2 regions of the Streptococcus sp. SC1 genome follow, and region 1 is predicted to be linked to the other one. Evidence: predicted binding sites of a transcription regulator. Region 1 holds the regulator's gene; the other holds the start of a gene.

Region 1 (8,318 bases):
ATTTTTGTGCAACATCCGCACTTTAGTTTGGGAGCCATTCAGGATATTAGGGGCTTAACCAAGCGCCTAGAGCTGGATAGTGACCTTAATATCGAGGAGTTTTTAGCCCTCAAGCGGATCTTGGCTGTGACGCATGAGCTGGTGTCCTTCTACGAGGACTTGGAAAATGTCCAATTGGAGCGTTTGGATCGCCTTTTTAACAATCTAGTAGAGTTTCCTAGTATTCAGGGGAGCCTGCAAGCTATCAATGATGGGGGCTTTCTCGAAAGTTTTGCTAGTGAAGAGTTGAGCCGTATTCGCCGGAAAATCCAAGAAAATGAAGTTCAGGTTCGAGATATTCTGCAAGAGATTCTCAAAACCAAGGGAGATATGCTAGCAGACCAAGTGGTGGCCAGTCGGAATGGCCGTAATGTACTACCTGTGAAAAATACCTACCGTAACCGTATTGCGGGTGTCGTTCACGATATTTCGGCCAGCGGAAGTACGGTTTACATTGAGCCGCGGGCGGTGGTCAATCTCAATGAAGAGATTGCCAGCAGTCGGGCGGACGAACGCTATGAAATTCAGAGGATTTTGCAAGCTATGTCGGATATGATACGGCCTCATGCGGCTGAAATTGCCAACAATGCTTGGATTATCGGCCATATAGATCTGGTGCGTGCCAAGGTCCGCTTCATGCAGGAGACGGGAGCGGTGGTGCCAGACCTGTCGGAAGAGCAGGACATCCAACTGCTCAGTGTCCGCCATCCACTGATTGAAAATGCAGTGGCTAATGACCTGCATTTTGGGCCTGATTTGACAGCGATTGTCATTACTGGGCCTAACACGGGTGGTAAGACCATCATGCTGAAGACCTTGGGCTTGGCTCAGATTATGGCTCAGTCAGGTCTGCCGATTCTGGCGGATAAGGGCAGTCGCGTCGGGATTTTCAGTCAGATTTTTGCAGACATTGGCGATGAGCAGTCGATTGAGCAGAGCCTGTCGACTTTCTCCAGTCACATGACTAATATCGTCTCTATTTTAGAGCAGGTTGATAGCGAGAGTCTGGTTCTGCTGGACGAGCTGGGAGCTGGGACTGACCCGCAAGAAGGAGCAGCTCTGGCGATTGCTATCTTAGAAGATTTGCGGCTAAGACAGATTAAAACCATGGCGACGACCCACTATCCTGAGCTCAAAGCCTATGGGATTGAGACGGATTGGGTGGAAAATGCCAGCATGGAATTTGATACAGATAGTTTGCGGCCGACCTATCGCTTTATGCAGGGAGTACCTGGCCGCTCCAATGCCTTTGAAATTGCTCGGCGTTTGGGCTTGTCGGAAGTTATCGTTGGCCACGCCCAAGAGCAGACCGATACAGACAGTGATGTCAATCGGATCATTGAGCGCCTGGAAGAGCAGACGTTGGAAAGCCGCAAGCGCTTGGATAATATCCGCGAAGTAGAGCAGGAAAATCTTAAATTTAACCGAGCCCTCAAAAAACTTTACAATGAGTTTAACCGAGAAAAGGAAACCGAGCTCAATAAGGCACGCTTGGAAGCCCAGGAAATCGTGGATATGGCGTTAGCGGAAAGCGAGAGCATTCTCAAAAATCTCCATGATAAATCTAGTCTCAAACCGCATGAGATTATCGAAGCTAAGGCTCAGCTTAAAAAGTTGGCACCAGAAACGGTTGATTTATCAAAGAATAAAGTGCTGCAGCAGGCTAAGAAAAATCGGGCGCCCAAGGTGGGAGATGATATCCTGGTCACCAGCTATGGTCAGCGGGGAACTTTGGTCAAGCATCTCAAAGACGGGCGCTGGGAGGCCCAGGTCGGTCTTATCAAGATGACTCTAGAAGAGCAGGAATTTAATCTTCTCAAGACTGAAAAGGAGCAGCAACCTAAGCGCAAGCAGGTCAATGTGGTCAAGCGAACCAATACCAATGGTCCAAGAGCCAGACTAGATCTGCGTGGCAAACGCTACGAAGAGGCCATGGAAGAACTCGATGCCTTTATCGATCAGGCCCTCCTCAATAACATGGCTCAGGTGGATATTATCCACGGTATCGGGACCGGGGTCATCCGTGAAGGAGTAACCAAATATCTCCGCCGTAACAAGCAGGTCAAGTCCTTCGGCTATGCTCCGCAAAATGCCGGCGGCAGTGGTGCGACAATTGTAATCTTTAAGTAGGGAAGAATCGAGTACTCCGTAGCAAATATTTTCTTTTCCTCTGGGTTTGGTGTACAATATTATCAAAAGTAAGCTATTCAAAGGAGAAGATTTATGGTAGCAGCAGTTACAGATGCAACATTCGCTGAAGAGACAAAAGACGGACTGGTTCTGATTGATTTTTGGGCAACTTGGTGTGGTCCATGCCGCATGCAGGCTCCTATCTTGGAGCAGTTGGCAGAGGAAGTTCATGAAGATGAACTGAAAATCCTTAAAATGGATGTGGATGAAAATCCTAATACTGCCCGTGAATTCGGCATTATGTCCATTCCAACTCTTCTGTTCAAGAAAGACGGTCAAGTCGTTAAGCAAGTAGCTGGTGTTCATACGAAGGAGCAACTGAAGGCTATTTTGGCAGAATTAAGTTAAGAAAGAAGCCTTAGGCTTCTTTTTGTGTTGAAAAACGTTTACATGTTTAAATTTTGTTATAAAACATTGACAAAAACCGAATATTATTTTAAAATAATAGAAAATTTAGAATAAACACCGAATGAAGTTTTTCAGAAATAAGTGTTTGAGCCTTATGACTGTGAAATGGACGGAACTCTGGAGAGACCATGATTGGCACCGAAGGGGCAAGGCAGGCAACTGCTCAAACTCTCAGGTAAAAGGACAGAGCAAGGGAAGGACAAGAAACGGTCGTTCTCAGGCATCCAGAGTACATGTTTACACATGTACTTTTCTTTTTCTCGGTGTGGAAAAGGAGCAGAAGACTTATGTTGAAATTGCTGAATCAAATTGATTCTCTGGTCTGGGGGCCTCCCCTCTTGATTTTATTAGTTGGAACAGGGCTTTATCTGACACTTCGTCTGAGGTTGCTACAGATTTCGCGCCTTTCTCGCGCCTTTCGCTTAATTTTTGTTTCCGGTGAGGATCATCATGGAGACGTGTCTAGCTTTGCAGCTCTTTGTACAGCATTGGCAGCCACGGTTGGCACGGGGAATATTATCGGTGTAGCGACTGCCATAAAAGTTGGTGGACCGGGCGCCTTATTTTGGATGTGGCTAGCTGCTTTCTTTGGGATGGCAACCAAGTATGCCGAAGGTTTATTAGCAATCAAGTATCGTTCTAAGGATGCTCACGGAGCCGTTGCTGGTGGTCCCATGCATTATATTCTTTTGGGAATGGGAGAAAAATGGCGTCCGCTGGCTATCTTCTTTGCTGTAGCAGGTGTCTTGGTGGCTCTTTTAGGGATTGGAACCTTTACGCAGGTGAATTCCATTACAGAAGCTATGCAGAATACGATTCAGTTGCCTCCAGCTGTGACTGCCTCTATCTTGGCTATTTTGGTGGCTCTAGTTATTTTTAGCGGTATCCAGTCGATTGCTCGAGTGTCGACCAAGATTGTGCCCTTTATGGCAGCTATTTATATCTTGGGGACTGTGACTGTCTTAGCAGTCAATCTAGATCGTCTGCTGCCAACTCTTCAGCTAGTCTTTAGTTCTGCCTTTAGTCAGACGGCTGCTGTTGGTGGTTTTGCTGGTGCAACCATCCAGATGGCGATTCAAAATGGGGTCGCACGCGGGGTATTCTCCAATGAATCTGGTCTAGGATCAGCACCTATTGCTGCGGCGGCAGCCAAGACCAAGGAGCCTGTTGAGCAAGGCTTGATTTCGATGACGGGAACCTTTATTGATACTCTGATTATTTGTAGTCTGACAGGTTTAACAATTTTAATCACAGGAGTTTGGGATAGCAATCTCAATGGTGTGTCCTTGACTCAGGCAGCCTTTGCGACTGTCTTTGCTAATTTTGGTCCAATCCTTCTATCCGTTTTTCTAGTTCTGTTTGCTTTTACCACGATTTTAGGCTGGAACTATTACGGTGAGCGTTGCTTTGAGTTCCTGTTTGGTGTTAAATATATTCGCTTGTACCGAATCATCTTTGTCGTTATGGTGCTCTTAGGAGGCTTTATTGAGCTTGAAGCAGTTTGGGTCATTGCCGATATTGTCAATGCCTTGATGGCCTTGCCAAATCTGATTGCTCTTTTGGCCTTATCTCCTGTTATTATTGCTGAGACCAAAAAGTATTTTGACAAGAAGGGCTGAGTTTCCATTTGCTGGATTTTTGAAAGAAGATTTTCTTGCTAAAGCTGCTTTGTCAGCTTTAGTTTTTTTATGGGCGAGAAATCTCTCGTCTTTTGTTATTGCCCAAAACATGGTATAATGAAGTATTAAGATTCTAGGAGGAAATGACATGCGTTGTCCCAAATGTGGTGGAAGCAAATCAAGTGTGGTTGACAGCCGGCAGGCAGAAGATGGAAATACAATCCGTCGCCGCCGTGAATGCGAGGAATGCCAGCACCGTTTTACAACTTATGAGCGCGTGGAAGAAAGAACCCTAGTCGTTGTCAAAAAAGATGGAACGCGTGAGCAGTTTTCTCGGGATAAGATTTTTAACGGAATCATCCGTTCCGCTCAGAAGCGTCCGGTATCAAGTGACGAGATCGAAGAATTGGTCAATCGGATTGAGCAAAAACTTCGCAGTCAGAGTGAAAATGAAATTGCCAGCGAATATATTGGCTCTCTGGTCATGGATGAGCTGGCCGAGCTGGATGAAATCACCTACGTTCGTTTTGCCAGTGTTTATCGGAGTTTTAAGGATGTTGGCGAGCTGGAAAGCCTTTTGAAGCAGATTACCAAGGGTTCTAAGAAGAAAAAGGAAAAATAATGGCTTATGAAACCAAATGATCATTTTTCTTTCTTGTCTAATAACCAGGTCAGTCAAGATATGAGCGGGCTGACCCGTTATTATCTACCTATTGTGGGCAAGGATGCAGTGGCGCTTTATCTTTATCTGGTTTCTTTTTGGGATAATGGAGCTCAGCAGCGACTTTTCAGCCATATTTTAAATCATCTTGATTTTGGTATGGAAGTGTTGGAGAGAAGCTTGGAACGTCTATCAGCTATTGGCTTGCTAGAGCTTTACCAGACGGAGACGGGATTTTTCATCCGACTCTATCCAACCTTGTCCGCTGAGGACTTCTTTGCTCATCATGTGTACAGTAGTCTTTTGGAGAAAAAGATTGGTCAGGCGGCGGTAGATAAGCTACGACCGGAAAATCCAGCTGGGCAAAAAATCAGTCCTTCTTTTAGCCAAATTTATGGCATGGAAGAGGTCAGTCTGACGAGAACCAGTCGCCAGAATGATTTTGATTTGACGCATTTTAAACAGAGAATGGCCCAGGATGGCTTGCGTTTTGCAGATGAAAAAGCAGACCTCTTGGACTTGTTTGCTATTGCGGAGCAGAAGAAATGGACTTGGTACGAGACTTATGTCTTAGCGCGTGAAACGGCTGTGTCACATGTGATTTCGACGAAACGGATGCAGCAAAAGATTCAGCAGAAACCAGTTTCGGGAGATTTTTCTCAGCAAGAGCAATCCATTATTCGTGAGGCTAAAAGCAAGCAGCCACTACTCTTTTTGGCCGAAATCAAGAAAACCCGTCAGGCGGCCATTACGCGTAGTGAACGGAAGCTGATTCAGGATTTGGCAGAGATGGGACTGTTGGATGAAGTTATCAATATCATCCTGCTATTGACTTTTAATAAGGTGGATTCGGCCAATCTCAATGAGAAGTATGCCCTCAAGGTGGCCAATGACTTTTCTTATCAAAAGGTGACCTCGGCTGAAGAGGCGGTCCTAAAAATCCGCGAGCGCAACCAGCAGACGAATAATCGTCCTGCGCAAGTCAGCCCAGCTTCTGCTAAAAGCAATGTGCCGAATTGGAGTAATCCTGATTATAAAGATGATACTACTCCTGAGCAACAAGCAAAATTAGAAGAGAAAAGACGCAAGCTTTTAGAAAAAATTAGAAAGGGTTCGGGTGGCGATTAAATGGAGAAAATAGGACAGGCAATGCCTCATATGAATAAGGTGAAGCAGTTTGATTATCAGGAGCTGGTCAAGCAGATTATGGCCGATCCAGATGTGGCAGCCTTTATCCAGCAGGAAAAGCTGACCCAAGCTGAGATTCAGCGGAGCATTTCTAAGTTCAATCAATACATTACCGAACGAGATCGCTTCCTGCTAGAAGATCAGAATTATATTGCCAAGGGTTATAAGCCAATCTTGGTGAAAAATGAAGGCTATGCGGATGTTGCCTATGAGGAAACGCCTGAGTTGATTGAGCAGGAAAAGTTGAAAAATATTAAAGATCGGATCAATCTAATTAACCTACCTTCTAGTCTTAAAGATGCGAGTTTCGGTCAAATTGACTTAAAAAAGAATCGTGATGAAATTTTTGAACGATTGGCTAATTTTGTGGCTGATTATCCTAATTATCAAAAGGCTGTTTATCTCTATGGAGATTTTGGTATTGGGAAAAGTTATTTGATGGCTGCTTTAGCTCATGAATTGTCAGTAGAGCGAGGTGCTTCAACTACTCTAGTTCACTATCCGAGCTTTGTTTTAGATGTTAAAAATGCTATCAGTTCTGGCTTGGTCAAGGACAAGATTGACCAGGTCAAGACAGCTCAAGTGCTGATTTTGGACGATATCGGTGCAGAGCAGTCTAGCCCCTGGATGCGGGATGAGATTTTACAAGTTATCCTCCAGCACCGTATGCAGGAAAATCTGCCAACTTTCTTCACTTCTAACTTTAGTTTTGCAGATTTGGAGCGTCACTTTGCCAACTCTAAGAATGGCGATGAGACTTGGCAGGCTAAGCGGGTTATGGAGCGGATTAAGTTTTTAGCTCAAGAAGTACACCTAGAAGGAGAGAATCGCCGATGAATGAAACAATTAACTTGATGAAAGCTCATACGTCTGTTCGTCGCTTTACGGAGGAGCAGATCTCAGATGAAGAACTACGCGCTATTATCGATGCTGGGCGTGCTGCTTCCAGCTGGAAAAACTTCCAGTCTTACTCTATCATCGTGGTGCGCAGCCAGGAGAAAAAAGAGGCTCTTTTTGACTTAGTTCCTCAGAAAGCAATTCTTCAGGCATCAGCCTTTTTGCTCTTTGTAGGAGACCTCAATCGAGCTGAAAAGGGAGCTGCCCTACATACAGAAGATTTCCACCCTGAGGGAACTGAAAATATTCTCATTAGCTCGGTGGATGCTGCTTTGGCAGGGCAAAATACCCTCTTAGCAGCTGAAAGTCTGGGTTATGGCGGCGTTATTATTGGTTTAGTTCGCTATGAAGCTTCAAAAATTGCCCAGCTCTTTAATCTGCCAGACTATACTTATCCAGTTTTCGGCATGGCTTTAGGAAAGCCTAATCAAAACCATACTGTCAAGCCACGTCTGCCTTATGAAGCGGTGGTCTTTGAGGAAGAATACCGTGAACAACTCAGCTCTGTCATTGAGACTTATGACCGTGTACAGGCTGAGTATGCTGGTGATCGGGCACAGGATACTTGGAGCCAGCGTTTGGCAGCCCAATTTGGTCAGGAGCCGAATCAAGCGATTGACCAACTGTTCAAAGAAAAGAAATTAGAAAAATAAGGCGGAGCTCAGCTCTGTCTCAAAGAATGAAAGAGGAAAAACATGGCTTTACCAACTATTGCCATTGTCGGCCGTCCCAATGTCGGCAAGTCAACGCTATTTAACCGGATTGCGGGTGAGCGGATTTCCATTGTTGAAGACGTGGAAGGGGTTACTCGTGACCGCATCTATGCGACGGCAGATTGGCTTAATCGTAAGTTTAGTATCATTGATACAGGCGGAATTGACGATGTTGATGCGCCTTTTATGGAGCAAATCAAGCACCAAGCGGAGATCGCTATGGACGAGGCTGATGTTATCGTTTTTGTCGTGTCTGGCAAGGAAGGTATCACGGATGCGGACGAGTATGTGGCTCGCATGCTCTACAAGACCCACAAGCCGATTATCTTAGCAGTCAATAAGGTGGATAATCCTGAAATGCGCAATGAAATCTATGATTTCTATGCACTGGGCTTGGGAGATCCATTCCCAGTATCTTCTGTCCATGGGATTGGTACAGGGGATGTTCTGGATGCTATCGTTGAAAATCTTCCACATGAGGAAGTGGTTGAAAATCCTGATATGATCAAGTTTAGCTTGATTGGCCGCCCCAATGTCGGCAAGTCTAGCTTGATCAATGCCATCTTGGGTGAGGATCGGGTCATTGCTAGTCCAGTGGCTGGT
Region 2 (8,318 bases), on a different contig from region 1:
TTGCAGACCAAATTCTGACTGGTTACAGATCTGAATAGCCTCTTCAACGGAAGTCACACGAATAATCGGAAGAACAGGACCAAATGGCTCTTCCCAAGCTAATTTCATATCCAGTGTCACATGATCAAACAAGGCAGGCCAGATGAGATTTGCTTCACGTTTGATTTCTGTCAAGGCTGACGCTCCCTTTTCTTGAGCATCTTCAATCAAGCCCCAGATGAAATCTGCTGATGCATGATCAATGACTGGTGTGATATCCGCATTATCAAAGGGATCACCAACCGTCAGTTTCTCTACCTCTGCCTTAATCAGCGCCGCTAATTTATCTGCTACGCTCTCCATGACAATGACACGTTTAATAGCCGTACAGCGCTGACCGGAATAACTGTATGCCCCGCCAACAATCTGCTTAGCTGCATGCTCCAAGTCAGCATCTTCCAGCACAACTGCAGCATCCTTACCACCCAATTCTAACATAATTGGACGCATACCAGCCAACTTACCGATGCGCTCACCGATTGGAGTGGAGCCAGTAAAGTTAATGTAGTTTACTTCCTTATGCTCAATAATGTAGTCCCCAATTTCTGAACCATGGCCTGTGATGGTATTGAAAACACCAGCAGGCAGACCAGCCTCAGCAAAAGCCTGAGCCAAGAGCAGACCAGAAATCGAACCTTGAGTAGGTGGCTTAAACATCACAACATTTCCGCCGATAAGGGCAGGAGCAATCTTAGAACCAGACAGATTGACTGGGTAATTAAATGGCGCAATAGCCAAGACAACTCCTACAGGCTCACGACGAACCATAGCCAATTTTTTCTTGCTGGCAGCTTCAAAGCCGCCACCTTCCATAACTTGACCGTGAATACGGATGCCCTCTTCAGCCGCATAACGAATCAAGTCTGCTGTCCGGACTACCTCTCCGACTGCCGCTTTGATACCCTTGGCAACTTCTTTTGCCAAAATTTCGCCAATCTTCTCTTGATCACGCTCCAAAATATCCGCGGCCTTATGCAGATAAGCTGCACGTTCGACTGCTGAAAGAGCGCGCCAAGCTGGCAAAGCAGCACGAGCGCTCGCCATCGCATAATCAACCTCTGCCTGACTCATGGCAGGCACAGTTCCTAAAATCTCATTATTGATAGGAGATGAGATGGTGATTTCATTTTCAGAAGCTCTCCACTCTCCATTTATATAGTTCTTATATTGTGTCACTTGTACCCTCCATAATGTTATTAAGTATCATTTTATCAAATTTTCTGAAAATTTCAACTAAATTTTATATATTTAAAGAAATTTTTCACAAATTTCATGAATCATCTTCTTTTGCTCATATGAACTCTCTATATTTCTCGATTTTTTATCAATTCTCACTTTCTACACTAGGTCCACTATGACGTTGAAGAAAACTAAAAAAGACCAGGAAAATTTTCCTGATCTTAATTTTCAGATTAATCGAAGTCAAGATATTCTTTTTCAAGTTCAAGAACTTCTTCCATCGTTGCACATTCAGTCAATGCGCGCTGTGCAAGTTCTTCCATCTTCTTCGTATCCAATTTCTTCATAAGGCTACGAGTCCGAAGGACAGAAGTGGCACTCATAGAGAATTCATCCAAGCCCATTCCGACAAGAAGCGGCACAGCTGTTTGGTCACCGGCCATTTCTCCACACATACCTGCCCACTTGCCTTCAGCGTGAGCTGCCTTGATAACGTTATTGATCAAGCGAAGGATTGATGGGTTGTATGGTTGGTAGAGGTATGAAACTTGTTCGTTCATGCGGTCAGCAGCCATTGTGTATTGGATCAAGTCGTTAGTACCGATAGAGAAGAAGTCAACTTCTTTGGCGAATTGATCCGCCAACATTGCTGCTGCTGGAATTTCAATCATGATACCCACTTGGATATTATCCGCTACAGCAACGCCTTCAGCTTGCAATTTCGCTTTTTCTTCTTCATAAACTGCTTTAGCCTTGCGGAATTCTGTCAAGAGAGCAACCATCGGGAACATGATACGCAATTGTCCATGGACAGAAGCACGCAAGAGAGCGCGGATTTGTGTACGGAACATAGCGTCACCAGTTTCAGAGATAGAGATACGCAATGCACGGAATCCAAGGAATGGGTTCATTTCATGCGGCATATCGAAGTAAGGAAGCTCCTTATCTCCACCGATGTCCATCGTACGGACAACCACTGGTTTTCCATTCATGCCTTCCAAGACAGCCTTGTAAGCTTCGTATTGCTCATCTTCTGTTGGGAAGTCTTGTGAATCCATGTAAAGGAATTCTGTACGGTAAAGACCTACGGCTTCAGCACCATTTGCATTGACACCTTCAACGTCTTTTGGTGTACCGATATTAGCAGCGAGTTCAAAGTGTTTGCCATCAGCAGTCACTGTTTGGGCATCTTTCAAGAGAGCCCATTCAGCCTTTTGCTTCGCATAAGCTTCACCAGCTGCCTTGAATGCTGCTGCCTGCTCTTCAGTTGGGTTAATGATAACTTCACCAGTGATACCATTTACTGCAATGATATCGCCGTCTTTAACAAGGTCAGTGATATTATTGGTTCCCAATACGGCTGCGATTTCAAGCGTACGCGCCATAATCGCAGAGTGGCTTGTTCGTCCACCGATATTGGTTACAAACGCTTTAACAAATTTCTTGTCTAATTGAGCTGTATCAGAAGGAGTCAAGTCATGTGCAATCACAACTGATTCTTCATTGATAGAAGCTGGATTTGGTAATTTCTTGCTCAAAAGGTTTGCCAAAACACGCTTCGTTACATCACGAATGTCTGCCGCACGTTCTTGCATGTATGGATTGTCTTCCATACCTTCAAAAATAGCGATAAACATGTCTGTAACTTCTTTCAGACCAGCTTCCGCATTTACTTTCTTAGTACGGATCGTTTCTTTAATTTGACCAACCATTTCAGGGTCAGCGAGTACCATTAAGTGAGCGTCAAATACTTGAGCCGCTTCCTCACCAAGGCTATCTACTGCTTTCTCACGGATAACAGAAAGCTCGTTCTGTGAAGCTTCAAGAGCTGCATCCAAACGAGCCTCTTCTGCATTCGTATTATCGACTGAAACAGTCTCAAATGACAAATCCGGTTGAACTAATAGATATGCCTTAGCAACAGCAACACCATCAGATGCTGCAATTCCTTTTAGCATTTCTGTCATTTTCTTATGCCAATCCTTCTTTTTCCATTGTTTCTGAGATAGCAGCGATAGCATCATCCGCGTCTGCACCTTCAGCTGAGATTGTAACGTCAGCACCTTGGCCAACACCAAGACTCATAACACCCATGATTGATTTAAGGTTTACTGATTTACCTTTGTACTCAAGAGTGATATCTGAAGCAAATTTGCTAGCTGTTTGTACCAACAATGTTGCTGGACGCGCGTGAATACCTGTTTCTGCCACAATGTGGAAATCTTTAGAAGCCATAGTTAGACTCTCCTTTAAAATAATTCTTTTTGAGTTAAAGTGATAACCCTTACAAGTTGATATTATATCACTTTTTGAAATCTTTTTCAAGAATTTTATAGCACGCTTACAAAATATTTCGTTAGAGTTTGAAAATGAATTCTGTTTTAATTATAGTAGATTCAATCATCAACTCCCTCTCTTTCCGAAATCGTTTCAAGGCTTTCTTCCTTATAATGAATTCTTCTTGGTCTAGCTTCGCTTAAAGTACAGTAAGCGCTGTTACTTCTTGTGGTTATTTCTCTTTGTTTCGATGTTTTATACACTATATATTGTATCTCTATAGTTGCTATAAGAAAATATCATACAATATTTAGTTCAAAACTGTTGACATCGAATTCGCTTTTAGATATACTAGTTTCAGATTTAAATTTAAGAAAATGAAAGTATAGAGGAATCATCTAATGGTAACTATTTACTCTAAAAACGATTGTGTTCAATGCAAGATGACCAAACGTTTTCTTGATACCAACAATGTGGAATATCGCGAAATCAACCTTGATGAGCAACCAGAATACATCGACCATGTTAAAAGCCTCGGTTTCAATGCAGCGCCTGTTATTCAAACGCCAACTGAAGCATTCTCTGGTTTCCAGCCTGGTAAACTTAAAAAATTATCATAATCTCACCAGTATTTAGAGCTTTGTTGCCGCTCCTATCATTCGTAGGAGCCGTTTATTTTGTACAAGCAAAAGACATTTTAGAAAAAGGAAAATTATGGGACTCAAACACTTAGAAGATGTGACTTACTTCCGTCTAAATAACGAAATTAACCGTCCAGTCAATGGGCAAATCATGCTTCACAAAGACAAAGAAGCCTTGGAAGCCTTCTTTAAAGAAAATGTTGAACCAAACACGATGAAGTTTGCTTCTATTACTGAAAAAATTCAATACTTAATCGAAGAGAACTACTTGGAAAAAGAATTTATCCAACTCTATTCTCCTGAATATATTGAAGAGTTGTCTGCTTTTATCCGTGCTCAAGATTTCAAGTTCAAATCTTTCATGGCTGCCTATAAATTCTACAACCAGTATGCACTGAAGACAAATGATGGTGAATACTATCTGGAAAGCATGGAAGATCGAGTGCTCTTTAATGCCCTCTACTTTGCCAACGGAGATGAAGCCATTGCCAAGGATATCGCAAATGAAATCATCCACCAGCGCTATCAACCGGCTACACCAAGCTTCCTCAACGCTGGTCGAGCTCGTCGTGGTGAATTGGTTTCCTGCTTCCTCATCCAAGTAACAGATGATATGAACTCAATCGGCCGCTCCATTAACTCTGCCCTGCAATTGTCTCGTATCGGAGGTGGGGTCGGTATTTCTCTCAGCAATCTGCGGGAGGCTGGAGCACCTATCAAGGGCTATGAGGGAGCAGCGTCTGGCGTTGTACCTGTTATGAAGCTCTTCGAAGACAGCTTCTCTTACTCTAACCAGCTGGGCCAACGTCAGGGAGCTGGGGTTGTTTACCTCAATGTCTTCCACCCAGATATCATCGCCTTCCTTTCTACCAAGAAAGAAAATGCCGACGAAAAAGTTCGGGTTAAAACCCTCTCGCTCGGGGTCGTGATTCCAGATAAATTCTACGAATTGGCGCGTAAAAATGAAGATATGTACCTCTTCAGCCCCTATTCAATTGAACGTGAATACGGCGTACCATTTGCCTATATCGACATCACTGAAAAATACGATGAGTTGGTCGCTAACCCTAAGATTACCAAAACTAAAATCAAAGCCCGTGATTTGGAGACAGAAATCTCTAAACTCCAGCAAGAGTCTGGCTATCCGTATGTCGTGAATATCGATACTGCCAACCGTTCCAATCCAATCGACGGCAAAATCATCATGAGTAACCTTTGCTCTGAAATCCTGCAAGTGCAAGAGCCTAGCCTCTTGAATGATGCGCAAGAGTATCTCCGCTTGGGAACAGATGTGTCATGTAACTTGGGATCTACCAACGTTGTCAACATGATGACTTCGCCTGACTTCGGAAAATCCATCCGGACTATGACACGCGCTTTGACCTTTGTCACTGACAGCTCGCACATCACAGCTGTCCCTTCTATCGACAATGGTAACAGTCTGGCGCATACCTTTGGTCTGGGAGCTATGGGACTGCACAGCTATTTGGCGCAACAACTGATTGATTATGGATCTGCGGAAGCTGTCGAGTTCACCAGCATCTACTTTATGCTCATGAACTACTGGACTTTAGTTGAGTCTAATAATATCGCTCGCGAGCGCGGTGTGACCTTCCATAACTTTGAAAAATCTGACTATGCCAACGGCACTTACTTTGACAAATACCTGACGGGTGAATTTGTACCTAAGTCTGACCGTGTGAAGGAACTTTTCAAAGATATCTTTATCCCAACCGCTGCTGACTGGGCAGAACTTCGTGACAAGGTAAAAGCGGACGGTCTCTATCACCAAAACCGCCTAGCTGTTGCACCAAATGGCTCTATCAGCTACATCAACGATGTTTCTGCTTCAATCCATCCAATCACTCAGCGGATCGAAGAACGTCAGGAAAAGAAAATCGGTAAGATTTACTATCCTGCGGCAGGTTTGTCAACTGAGACCATTCCTTACTACACCAGCGCCTATGACATGGACATGCGCAAGGTGATCGATGTCTATGCAGCCGCAACTGAGCACGTGGATCAAGGACTTTCACTCACACTCTTTATGCGCAGCGATATTCCTAAGGGCCTCTACGAGTGGAAAAAAGAAAGCAAGCAAACAACCCGTGACCTTTCTATCCTGCGTAACTATGCCTTCAACAAGGGAATCAAGTCCATCTACTACGTCCGCACCTTTACTGACGATGGCGGCGAAGTAGGAGCTAACCAATGTGAAAGCTGTGTGATCTAGTAAGTAACAATTTACAATTACACCATTTAAATTCAACAAAATAAAAAAACACCTATCGCAATGTCGCCAAGGAAATCATTCCATCGGCGACATAAGCAAGTATTAGAAGTTTAAAGCGAGATTATCATGGAAACATACTATAAAGCCATAAACTGGAATGCTATCGAAGATGTCATTGACAAATCAACTTGGGAAAAGCTGACGGAGCAATTCTGGCTCGATACGCGTATCCCCTTGTCAAATGACCTAGACGACTGGAGAAAACTATCAAACAAAGAAAAAGACTTGGTCGGCAAGGTCTTCGGAGGATTGACATTGCTGGATACCCTCCAATCTGAATCTGGTGTAGATGCCCTACGCAAGGACGTCCGTACTGCCCACGAAGAAGCCGTCTTCAACAACATCCAATTTATGGAGTCCGTTCACGCAAAATCTTACTCTTCTATCTTTTCTACCTTGAATACCAAGGCTGAAATTGAAGAAATCTTTGAATGGACTAACACAAACCCATACCTACAAAGAAAAGCAGAAATTATCAATGAAATCTACCTCAATGGTAGCCCCCTTGAAAAGAAGATTGCCAGTGTTTTTCTTGAAACCTTCCTCTTCTACTCTGGTTTCTTTACACCCCTCTACTATCTCGGTAACAACAAACTGGCCAACGTTGCGGAAATCATCAAACTGATCATCCGTGATGAGTCTGTTCACGGAACTTACATTGGTTACAAATTCCAACTTGGTTTCAACGAATTGCCAGAAGAAGAGCAAGAAAAACTCAAAGAATGGATGTACGATCTGCTCTACACTCTCTACGAGAATGAAGAGGGTTATACAGAAAGTCTCTATGACGGTGTTGGTTGGACCGAAGAAGTGAAAACCTTCCTTCGTTACAATGCCAACAAGGCCCTCATGAACCTAGGACAGGATCCACTTTTCCCAGATTCAGCAGACGATGTCAATCCAATCGTCATGAACGGAATCTCAACAGGAACATCTAACCACGACTTCTTCTCTCAAGTCGGAAATGGTTACCTTCTTGGTGAAGTTGAAGCCATGCAAGACGATGACTACAACTACGGTTTAACCAAATAATTTGCAGATACTAAAAAACGACTAACTTGATGAGCAAGTTAGTCGTTTTTTTATCAGCTAATTCTTTCGTCCTCAGCTACTTCACTATCCTCTTTCTTAGGAGCTGGAGGTTCATAGGCACGGATAATTTGCGCCACTACTGGATGGCGAACCACATCCTTGGCTGAGAAATGCACAAAATCGATCTGGGAGATATTTTTCAATTTCTCTTGAGCGTCAATGAGGCCAGACTTAACATTGCGAGGCAGATCAATCTGACTGATGTCACCATTGACAATCATCTTGGACTGGAAGCCGAGACGTGTCAGAAACATCTTCATCTGCATGATGGTGGTATTCTGCGCTTCATCCAGAATGACAAAAGCATCATCCAGCGTCCGCCCCCGCATATAGGCCAGGGGTGCAATCTCAATGATTTCTCGCTCCATCAGACGCGTCGTCTGGTCCTTGCCCAAAATCTGATACAAGGCATCATAGACCGGTCGCAGATAAGGATCTACCTTTTCCTTAAGGTCACCAGGCAGAAATCCCAAACTCTCACCGGCTTCTACCGCTGGTCGCGTCAAGATGATGCGTTTGACCTGCCCACGCTTGAGAGCTGTCACGGCCAAGGTCACCGCTAGAAAAGTCTTCCCTGTTCCAGCTGGCCCGATACCAAAGACGATATCATGATTTTTAACACTGTCCACATAGATTTTCTGGCCAAGTGTCTTGACCCGAATCGGCTTGCCATAGCTGTCCTTGATAATCTCTTCTTCATAAAGAGCTACAAACTTATCAATCTCGTCATTTTTGACCATGGTAATGGCTGTTACCACATCGGGCGTTCCGATAGTCATACCACGATTGACCAAGAC

The links. Region 1 encodes NrdR, which represses ribonucleotide reductase genes. Its sites were predicted from a motif close to ACACNATATATNGTGT; they were not measured.
Region 2: the regulator NrdR is predicted to act here: its motif matches at 3,755-3,770, upstream of nrdH (glutaredoxin-like protein NrdH).

What each region holds. Positions count from the first base shown of each region.
Region 1 covers NZ_JAQCMU010000008.1:5,143-13,460, forward strand. The annotation lists gene PAN94_RS09530 (endonuclease MutS2) at 1-2,169, shown strand, start outside; gene trxA (thioredoxin) at 2,263-2,577, shown strand; glycine riboswitch at 2,745-2,834, shown strand; gene PAN94_RS09540 (alanine/glycine:cation symporter family protein) at 2,925-4,256, shown strand; gene nrdR (transcriptional regulator NrdR) at 4,405-4,878, shown strand; gene PAN94_RS09550 (replication initiation and membrane attachment family protein) at 4,885-6,045, shown strand; gene dnaI (primosomal protein DnaI) at 6,046-6,942, shown strand; gene PAN94_RS09560 (NADPH-dependent oxidoreductase) at 6,939-7,655, shown strand; gene der (ribosome biogenesis GTPase Der) at 7,698-8,318, shown strand, end outside.
Region 2 covers NZ_JAQCMU010000003.1:24,532-32,849, reverse strand. The annotation lists gene PAN94_RS05440 (NADP-dependent glyceraldehyde-3-phosphate dehydrogenase) at 1-1,215, opposite strand, end outside; gene ptsP (phosphoenolpyruvate--protein phosphotransferase) at 1,452-3,185, opposite strand; gene PAN94_RS05430 (phosphocarrier protein HPr) at 3,190-3,453, opposite strand; gene nrdH (glutaredoxin-like protein NrdH) at 3,897-4,115, shown strand; gene nrdE (class 1b ribonucleoside-diphosphate reductase subunit alpha) at 4,210-6,369, shown strand; gene nrdF (class 1b ribonucleoside-diphosphate reductase subunit beta) at 6,496-7,461, shown strand; gene PAN94_RS05410 (PhoH family protein) at 7,515-8,318, opposite strand, start outside.